Regions from separate parts of the Zhongshania aliphaticivorans genome, predicted to be linked through region 3. Evidence: predicted binding sites of a transcription regulator. Region 3 holds the regulator's gene; each other region holds the start of a gene.
What was found. The regulator sigma-54, encoded in region 3, starts transcription at its own class of promoters, with help from an activator protein. The targets are predictions, from matches to a motif close to TGGCACANNNNTTGCNNT.

Region 1: a site for sigma-54 is predicted at 581-598, ahead of AZF00_RS07775 (ammonium transporter). Genes of this name have one in related genera too.
Region 2: a site for sigma-54 is predicted at 1,345-1,362, ahead of AZF00_RS00915 (TorF family putative porin). Genes of this name have one in related genera too.
Region 4: a site for sigma-54 is predicted at 963-980, ahead of AZF00_RS18295 (cytochrome ubiquinol oxidase subunit I). Genes of this name have one in related genera too.

What each region holds. Positions count from the first base shown of each region.
Region 1 covers NZ_CP014544.1:1,760,368-1,762,575, forward strand. The annotation lists gene AZF00_RS07770 (TrmH family RNA methyltransferase) at 1-383, opposite strand, end outside; gene AZF00_RS07775 (ammonium transporter) at 841-2,145, shown strand.
Region 2 covers NZ_CP014544.1:186,151-188,358, reverse strand. The annotation lists gene AZF00_RS00925 (ammonium transporter AmtB) at 1-129, opposite strand, end outside; gene glnK (P-II family nitrogen regulator) at 196-534, opposite strand; gene AZF00_RS00915 (TorF family putative porin) at 621-1,286, opposite strand; gene AZF00_RS00910 (hypothetical protein) at 1,768-2,208, opposite strand, start outside.
Region 3 covers NZ_CP014544.1:3,326,838-3,329,045, forward strand. The annotation lists gene lptB (LPS export ABC transporter ATP-binding protein) at 1-461, shown strand, start outside; gene AZF00_RS14745 (RNA polymerase factor sigma-54) at 604-2,100, shown strand; gene hpf (ribosome hibernation-promoting factor, HPF/YfiA family) at 2,182-2,208, shown strand, end outside.
Region 4 covers NZ_CP014544.1:4,083,206-4,085,413, reverse strand. The annotation lists gene AZF00_RS18295 (cytochrome ubiquinol oxidase subunit I) at 1-890, opposite strand, end outside; gene AZF00_RS18290 (sigma-54 interaction domain-containing protein) at 1,129-2,208, shown strand, end outside.

The DNA of each region.
Region 1 (2,208 bases), 1.6 Mb from region 3:
ATCATACCCAGATTCTGCGGGTTGGTAATGCGGTCTAGGGCAATATAACGGCGCGGCGCGGCCTGTAAATGATCGGCGCTAATGGCGTTGCAGGGCTGGTAGGCGCTGAGCTGCAGATCGGCGGCAACTCCTTGATCTTGTTTGCCGTTTTTAGAAATGCGCGACAGGGCTTTACGCTCGTGCATTTCAATCGCAATGCCGCGTTGTTCGGCAAGTTGGCGTAACTCGCGAATAATGCCGTCTTCTTTGTTGCTGTGGGCGAGATGAAGCTTGTAAACCTGCATGCCAGGATCTTGCAGGGCTTCCAGTACCGGCTTGCGACCATAGATTGTTAGTAGCTGGTCGAAAAAGGTCTTACGTTGCTGATAGTTCTCGCTGCTCATAGAGTTCGCTTATATTGCTGGCGGCTAGGCTAAAGAGGCCTTTTACCGGTATTAAGGGGGCTTAGGCGGCACGCTAGGCGTGCGAGAGAATATTAATTGAAAATGCCAAGGCTTACCTTGTTTTACGCTATTTAAATTGCGGGAATGATTGTCTTCTCGGGGTGGCTGCTGTTTTATGGTGCTTGCGCACTAAGTTTGGGCATAGATATTGCTTGTTGTTTGTGCGTTGCTGAAGCTTCAGCCCATAAATCTTATGTCGTATTGATTTAAGTTGCTGTATTCGGAATGGACTCTAGGGATTAAAGTTTTTTATAAACAGTGGCTTAAGTTATTTTTTATTGGATTTTGCGATGGTGCCTGACTATCTCGGGCAGGTCATTTTCGCCCCAATATCGAGCGATTAAATAATTAACGACCTAAATTGGTGCGTTTAATTTAGCACTTGGAGATATTGTTGATGAAAAACAAGGGAAATTGGCGCCCTCTGCGTATTGCAGGTTTGCTCGCTACTATTTTTGCACCACAGTGGGGATTCGCCCAGAGTCTGGATACCGGTAATACCGCGTGGATGTTAACCTCAACAGCCCTTGTTCTGTTTATGACATTGCCCGGTTTAGCCTTGTTCTACGGCGGTTTAGTACGGAGCAAAAACGTACTAAGTGTATTGATGCAGTGTTTCAGTATTACCTGCCTGGCCTCGCTGTTGTGGGTGGTTGCTGGGTATAGCCTGGCTTTCAGCGAGGGCAGCGCCTTTGTCGGAGGCTTGAGTAAAGCCTTTCTGGCGGGCGTAGGCGAAGACAGCGTCAGTGGTGATATTCCGGAAACTGTTTTTATTATGTTCCAGATGACCTTTGCCATTATCACCCCGGCTTTGATTATTGGTGGCTTTGCAGAACGAATTAAATTCTCAGCGGTAATGTTATTTTCTGCGCTGTGGTTGTTGTTGGTCTATGCGCCCGTAACCCATTGGGTGTGGGGCGGTGGTTGGTTGGCGGAAATGGGCTTGCTCGACTTCGCCGGTGGTACCGTGGTGCATATAACCGCTGGTGTTGCCGCGTTGGTGGCCGCGCTAGTACTCGGTAAGCGTCAGGGTTTCGGTCAAATGGCCTTGCCGCCACACAATTTGACCATGACATTTATCGGTGCGGGAATGCTGTGGGTGGGCTGGTTTGGCTTTAACGCTGGCAGCGCTCTGGGTGCTAATGGCGATGCCGGTATGGCAATGCTGGTGACGCATCTCTCTGCGGCAACGGGCTGTTTAACTTGGTCGGCAATTGAGTGGAAGCGCTATGGCAAGCCAAGTGCTTTAGGTGCGGTAACCGGTATGGTGGCGGGCTTGGGTACTATTACGCCAGCTTCTGGTTATGTGGGCCCAGCGGGCGCTATGGTGATTGGCTTAAGTGCGGGTATTGTGTGTTTTTACATTACTTTAGCAATGAAGCAGGTATGGAAAATTGACGACTCCCTTGATGTATTTCCCGTACACGGTGTTGGCGGCATTTTAGGGACATTCTTGGCGGGTATTTTTGCCAGCAGTGAGCTGGGCGTATTCAGTGGTCAGGGGCTCGCCGAAGGTATGACGATAGCGTCGCAGCTCAAAGTACAATTGATTGGTATTGGTGCAACCTTCGCCTATACCGCTATTATTAGTTACGGCTTATTCGTGCTAATCGATAAATTGATTGGCTTGCGTGTTAGCGCAGACGAAGAGGGGCAGGGTTTGGATATTACTTGTCACAACGAAGTGGGTTACGATTTATAATAAGACCTTGTCGATCTTTGTTAAAAACAGCCCGGCAATGCCGGGCTGTTTTGCTTTGGCTTA
Region 2 (2,208 bases), 1.1 Mb from region 3:
CGTATTTTTTGAACGAACCAGACCGGCTTCGAGCATGGCAAAACCTGCTGCCATCCACATAACCAGCGCGCCACAGACGAGGAAGTAGAACGTGTCCAGGGCGTACTTGACCTGTATGATGTCTTCCATCACATGCCCTCCAAAGGGAAAGAGAATAATCTTTTAATTAATGTTTATAACAACCGTAATGCGAAATTAAATAGCGTCTTCGCCAGTCTCGCCGGTACGGATACGAACAACCTGCTCAAGTGCGGTTACAAAAATTTTGCCGTCACCAATTTTGCCGGTATTCGCTGATTTAGTAATTGCTTCAATAGTCGGCTCAACGGAACCGTCAGCAACTGCAACTTCGATCTTCACCTTAGGAAGAAAATCTACAACGTACTCAGCGCCACGATACAACTCTGTGTGACCTTTTTGGCGACCAAAACCCTTCACCTCGGTAACAGTTATGCCCTGTACGCCGATGTCAGACAGCGCCTCACGCACATCATCAAGTTTGAATGGCTTAATAACAGCCGTAATCAATTTCATCGGAAATCTCCTGTTAATGTGCGTGAATCACACACTAGGACTAAGTTAAAAAAATGACCGGCAACAACAAGTCACCGGTCGGGGTATTACATAGAAATTGGCAAGCTATAAGAAACAATGAATTTTGGATCTGTATCTACAGCTAAAACATCATCACCATCCTGCTGGCTCACAATAAACGACAGATTGTCGTTATAAGCATAAGAGAGGTCGGCGTGCATAGTTTCGTCACCATCGATATCTTCCATACCAATAGTTAACGAGAATGCACCTACACTGCCGCTAACGGTGTAGTAGTTGTATAAGGTGTAGCCAGATGGGCCAGCAATCGGCTCATAGTAAGAGACGCTAATTGGGCCAAGACCAACGGTAAGGATTAGGTCAGAATGCTCGAATAAATCCGTTTCTTCAGTGCCAAGGTAGCCAGCGCCCGAAGGATAGTTGTAATTCCAAACGCTGATGTCGAAACTTACACCGCCACCAATTTCCATACCGTAGCCAGCGTATAGGTCGTACTCGGTGCCAGCAGATGTATCACCAGAAGATGCCCAAGCGCCAATATAGGCACCACTAGTGCTGTAGCTTAGATCACCGGACACGGCAGGCGTACCGGAGCCTAAGTCATAACCACGCCACAAGTAAGTGCTAGCAACACCAACACTAGCGGCGACTTCAGCAGAAGCTGGAGCAGCAATCATCGTCATTGAAGCAGCTGCAACACCGGCAGCCAGTAAAGTTTTCATTGATTTCATATTTTAGTCTCCGCATTTTGGTATATAGAAAGTGATCAAGCACAATCTTGTCTTAGCTATAGCATGTTCGATGCCAACTACATTTTTATTATTTAAATTCAACAAGTTACAGAGAAGTCACTCCATACAAACAAAGCAGGACAATAATCAGGCTTTGCAGGCCTATCCAAAACCACGAGCTTACGCACAAACATAGTGCATAGGGCAAAATATGCTTTACAAAACGCCTCAAAAATATGCACACAGCCATTACTAAGTGCTAAACAAGCTTAAAAATGCCGTCGGAAATTGAAATTTAATCTAACAAAAACAAATAGTTAACTAGAGACCGCAGGGTTTGACTTCACCATCCTCACCTACCGCTACTTGCTGCGCACTATTTGAGTGCCTGCGCACTATTTGCCAGCGATATCGCTTTTTATTGAATAAAAAAAGGGCGCCATAGGCACCCTTTTAGGACAAGATAAAGCGTAATCGAGAATTAGTCTGACTTAGCAGGCTGCTCCGCGCCCTGCTGAGCTTCTAATTTTTCAATACGTTGACGCAAGCGCGCAATTTCACGCTGCAAGGCTTTGAGACTCACCTCACTGCTTGAGGGCACCGCTTTCACCGTACTTGTGATCAATTGATCGACTAAAATGCGGCCTGGCTTACCCGCTGAACCCATTACGCCAGGGCTGCCTGCAAGCCCGCCTGTTGCCCCGGCAACCCACTTCCGACCACTGCCTGTTAGCGTTTTTTTAGTTGCATAATAACCGCCGCCACCAGCACCACCAGAACCCGCATCACCACCTTCACCACCTGCTCCGCCATCGGCATTAATACTGAGGCGACTCACCATGCTGTCGCCAGATTCAGTTTTGGCAACACTTTGATACAAAAAGGTAACATCACCGCCACGACCACCTTCACCGCCGTCGCC
Region 3 (2,208 bases):
TTTTTCGCAAACTGACCGTCGCCGATAATATTATGGCCATCCTCGAGACCCGAAAAGACCTCAACCGTACGCAACGCAAAGAAAAATTAGAGGCTCTGCTTCAAGAGTTTCACATTACCCATATTCGCAAATCCATGGGTATGGCGCTGTCCGGCGGTGAACGTCGCCGAGTTGAAATTGCCCGTGCGTTGGCCACCGAGCCAAGCTTCATACTCCTTGACGAGCCCTTTGCAGGGGTAGACCCGATCTCGGTGAACGACATTCAAAATATTGTAAAGCACTTGCAAGCGCGGGGCATTGGGGTACTCATCACTGACCACAACGTCAGAGAAACCCTCGATATTTGCGACAAAGCCTATATCGTTGGCGAAGGCCGTATCGTTGCCGAAGGGGACGCCAACACCGTATTAAGTAATCAGATTGTCCGTGACATTTACTTGGGCGATAAATTTACTTTATAAGTTATGCAATGAGTAAATGAGTCGGCACAGGTATTGCAGGAGATGATTGTCCCGACTACACTGAGAGTGAGGCATAATTGTTGCCGGTAGAGTAAAACCTATTACTCGTGTTGCCATCACCCCGTTGTAGAAGCCGCTGCCTATGAAACAATCGCTACAGCTCAAAGTCGGTCAAAGCCTGACCATGACACCTCAGCTGCAACAAGCGATTCGCTTATTACAACTCTCTACCCTCGACCTCCAACAAGAAATACAATCAGCATTGGACTCCAATCCACTGCTTGAAATCAGTGATGACAGCGACGATTTTGAAGTCAATACCGAACCCACATCCGCCGAACCCAAAAAAGCAGAGAAAAGCAGCGACCAAGAGACCGAAGCCCCGCAGCCCGAAGCAGACACTGAATGGGCCGAACGCAGCGACATCCCTGACGACCTGCCGGTAGACAGCCAGTGGGACGACGTTTACCAAACCAGCGGCAGTAGCAGCGGCTCCGGCAGCGGTTCGGCAGCGGAAGACAACGACTACAGCAACGACTATCGCAATTCCAGCGCCGACTCCCTGCAAGACCATTTACGCTGGCAGCTAAACCTCAGCCGCCTATCTGATATTGACCGTTTAATTGCCGACGCCATCATCGACGCCATCGATGACAATGGCAGGTTAACGGTCAGCGCAGAAGAACTTGTCGAAGGCTTTGCCAGTGACGAAATCGAAATCGAAGAGTTCAATGCGGTTTTACATCTTATTCAGCAATTTGATCCACCGGGCGTAGCCGCCCGCGACCTGCAAGAGTGTTTATTGATTCAGCTCAAGCAATTACCCGCCGACACCTATTTAGTTGAAGAAGCCCGTCTTGTCGTGAGCCAATATATGGCGCAATTGGGCAATCGCGACTATAACCAGATAATGCGTCGCTGCCGCTTAAAAGAAGATCAGCTTCGCGACATCATAAAACTGGTGCAATCGCTCAACCCCACACCGGGTGACAGCATTGGCGCCGACGAAACTGAATATGTCGTCCCCGATGTGTTTGTAAGCAAAAAGGACGATCGCTGGCTGGTGGAGCTGAACCCTGATATTGCACCCAAAATTCAAATTAACGCACACTACGCGGCACTGGCCAGAAAGAGCAGCAATAGCAGTGATAACGACTATATCCGCGACAATCTGCAAGAAGCGCGCTGGTTTATCAAAAGCCTACTCAGCCGCAATGAAACTCTAATGAAAGTCGCAACCAAAATTGTTGAATACCAACGCGGCTTTTTAGAATACGGCGAAGAAGCCATGAAACCCCTGGTTTTACACGATATTGCCGAAGCGGTTGGCATGCACGAATCCACGATTTCACGGGTAACGACCCAAAAATACATGCACACCCCAAGAGGCATTTTTGAGCTTAAATTCTTCTTTTCCAGTCATGTATCAACCGACACCGGCGGTGAGTGTTCATCGACCGCTATTCGCGCGTTAATTAAAAAGCTGGTGGCGGCAGAAAACCCCCGTAAACCGCTAAGCGACAGTAAAATTACCGACTTACTCGGCGATCAAGGCATTCAGGTTGCCCGCCGCACCATTGCAAAATATCGAGAATCACTGGTTATTCCGCCCTCAAACGAGCGGAAACGACTGGTATAGTGGCAGTGCCCCTGTTACGGTCATTGTCGTCATACACGCGCCGTGAGGCGCTAGTTATTTTCAGCGATGAAGGAGCAAAATATGCAGATTACTGTTAGTGGTCACCAC
Region 4 (2,208 bases), 760 kb from region 3:
TCATGGGTTAAAATTAGGCTGCCAGCGTAGGGTACCTCTACGGCAAACCGGTTGCTGCGACTGGCTTCGTCCGGCAGGGCGAATACCGTAAAAGGCACTGCTTGGTCGGTGTCCCAAATAGCCTCCATTGCGGCGATTTTTGCGGGCTGATGTTCTAAGGTATTAAGGCCGTGAAGATCGCCGATAAAAATTTGCAAAGGCGTTAATACGGCGGCAATGATGACACCGGTTTTCATTACTTTCCACGTAGCTGGGCCATCAACGTTTTTCAGTGCCCGCCAGGCACTGACCCCCGCCACTAAAAAGGCGCTGGTGAGTACCGAGGCAACTAGCATGTGGAAGAAGCGATAAGGGAAGGAGGGGTTGAAAATCACTGCTATCCAGCTGTCGACCATCACCACGCCCTCTTCTAAATGATAACCGCTTGGGGTTTGCATCCAAGAATTTAGGCTGAGGATCCAGAATGCCGACAAGGTAGTGCCGAAGGCGACTAAAAAGGTGCTAATTAAATGTAGGCGGTTGGATACACGATCTTTGCCAAACAGCATAATGCCGAGGAAGGAGGCTTCTAAAAAGAAGGCCGTCAGCACTTCGTAACCGAGCAGCGGGCCTGCGACGTTCCCGGCCTTTTCCATAAACCCGGGCCAATTGGTGCCAAACTGAAAGCTCATGGTAATACCAGACACCACGCCCATCGCAAAGGTGAGTGCGAAGACCTTTACCCAAAATAAATAGGCATATTCCCAAGCCTTGTCGCCGGTTAGCGTGTAGCGCAGGCGGAAAAATAGCAGGATCCACGCAAGACCAATAGATATGGCGGGAAAGAGAATATGAAAACTCATATTGGTGGCAAATTGAATGCGTGCCAGTACAAAGGGGTCGAAATTCATGCCTGCGCTCCCAAAAGAGATGCTATTACCAAGATTGGCGAGTGGATTACGATTATGGCCCTGTGTGCCTAAACAGCAATAGCTGTGCCACGGCGAGCATGCCGCACTTAGCTGTACTTAAGTTGCTGTTTTATAAGTAGTATCTAATTTTCTTTGAGTGGTTTGTCAAAATTAGGCTCGATAAGCACGCGCTTTGTTGTCATTATTGGCAAACTTTTTTGACAAATTTGGCAAGATCATGCAGTTGATTGCAAGTGATACTGATAAAGGCTTGGCGCGGATGCTGGACGGCTACAGTGATCCCGCGATTTTAGTGTCGGCAAATTATGAAATTTTGGCGACAAATGAGCGCTACCGCGAAACCTTTGGCGAGATTGAAGTTGATCGTGGCGCCCATTGCTATGAAGTTTCCCACGGCTACCGGGTGCCTTGTGACCAAGCCGGTGAAAGCTGTCCGTTGCTTGCATGTAAAAGCTCTGGTGCCAAAGAGCGCGTGCTGCATATTCATAGTACACCGCGGGGCAAGGAGCATGTTGATGTTGAAATGTTGCCGATTCGCGGCGACGACGGTGAGTTACGGTATTTTGTCGAAATTTTAAGACCCGTTACGATTGCCAGTGCCGAATTTAGCACCCAGCAAATGGTGGGGCGCAGCCCGGCGTTTAATAGCTTGGTTGATATGATTAACCTCGTTGCCAGACGCGATACCTCGGTGCTTCTTATGGGTGAGTCGGGCACGGGCAAGGAGTTGGCCGCTAAGGCGATTCACGAGGCCAGCCCTCGTCATAAGCATCTTATGGTGACGGTGGAATGCGCCGGCCTCACCGAAACCTTATTCGAGAGCGAGTTATTTGGTCACGTTAAAGGCGCATTTACCGGCGCGGTCAGTAATAAACCAGGCTTGTTGGAGAATGCTGAAGGCGGCACCCTCTTTTTGGACGAAATCGGCGATGTGCCACTGGGTATGCAGGTTAAATTACTGCGCTTGATTGAAACGGGCAGCTATCGCGCGGTGGGCAGTACCCAGCTTAAGCGCGCCCAGTTCCGTTTGATTTGTGCCACCCACAAAAATTTAAAAGAACAGCTTGCCCGAGGGGCGTTCCGAGAAGATCTCTATTATCGGATTAACGCCTTTCCCATTGTGTTGCCGCCACTGCGCGAGCGCCGCGAAGACGTGGGTATTATTGCTAAATCCATTCTCGGTAAACTCAGTCCAGACGAAAATTATCGCTTAACCGACTCTGGCATTAAACTACTCAGTGGCTGCCATTTTGCGGGTAATGTGCGGGAATTACGCAATGTGTTAGAGCGGGCGACA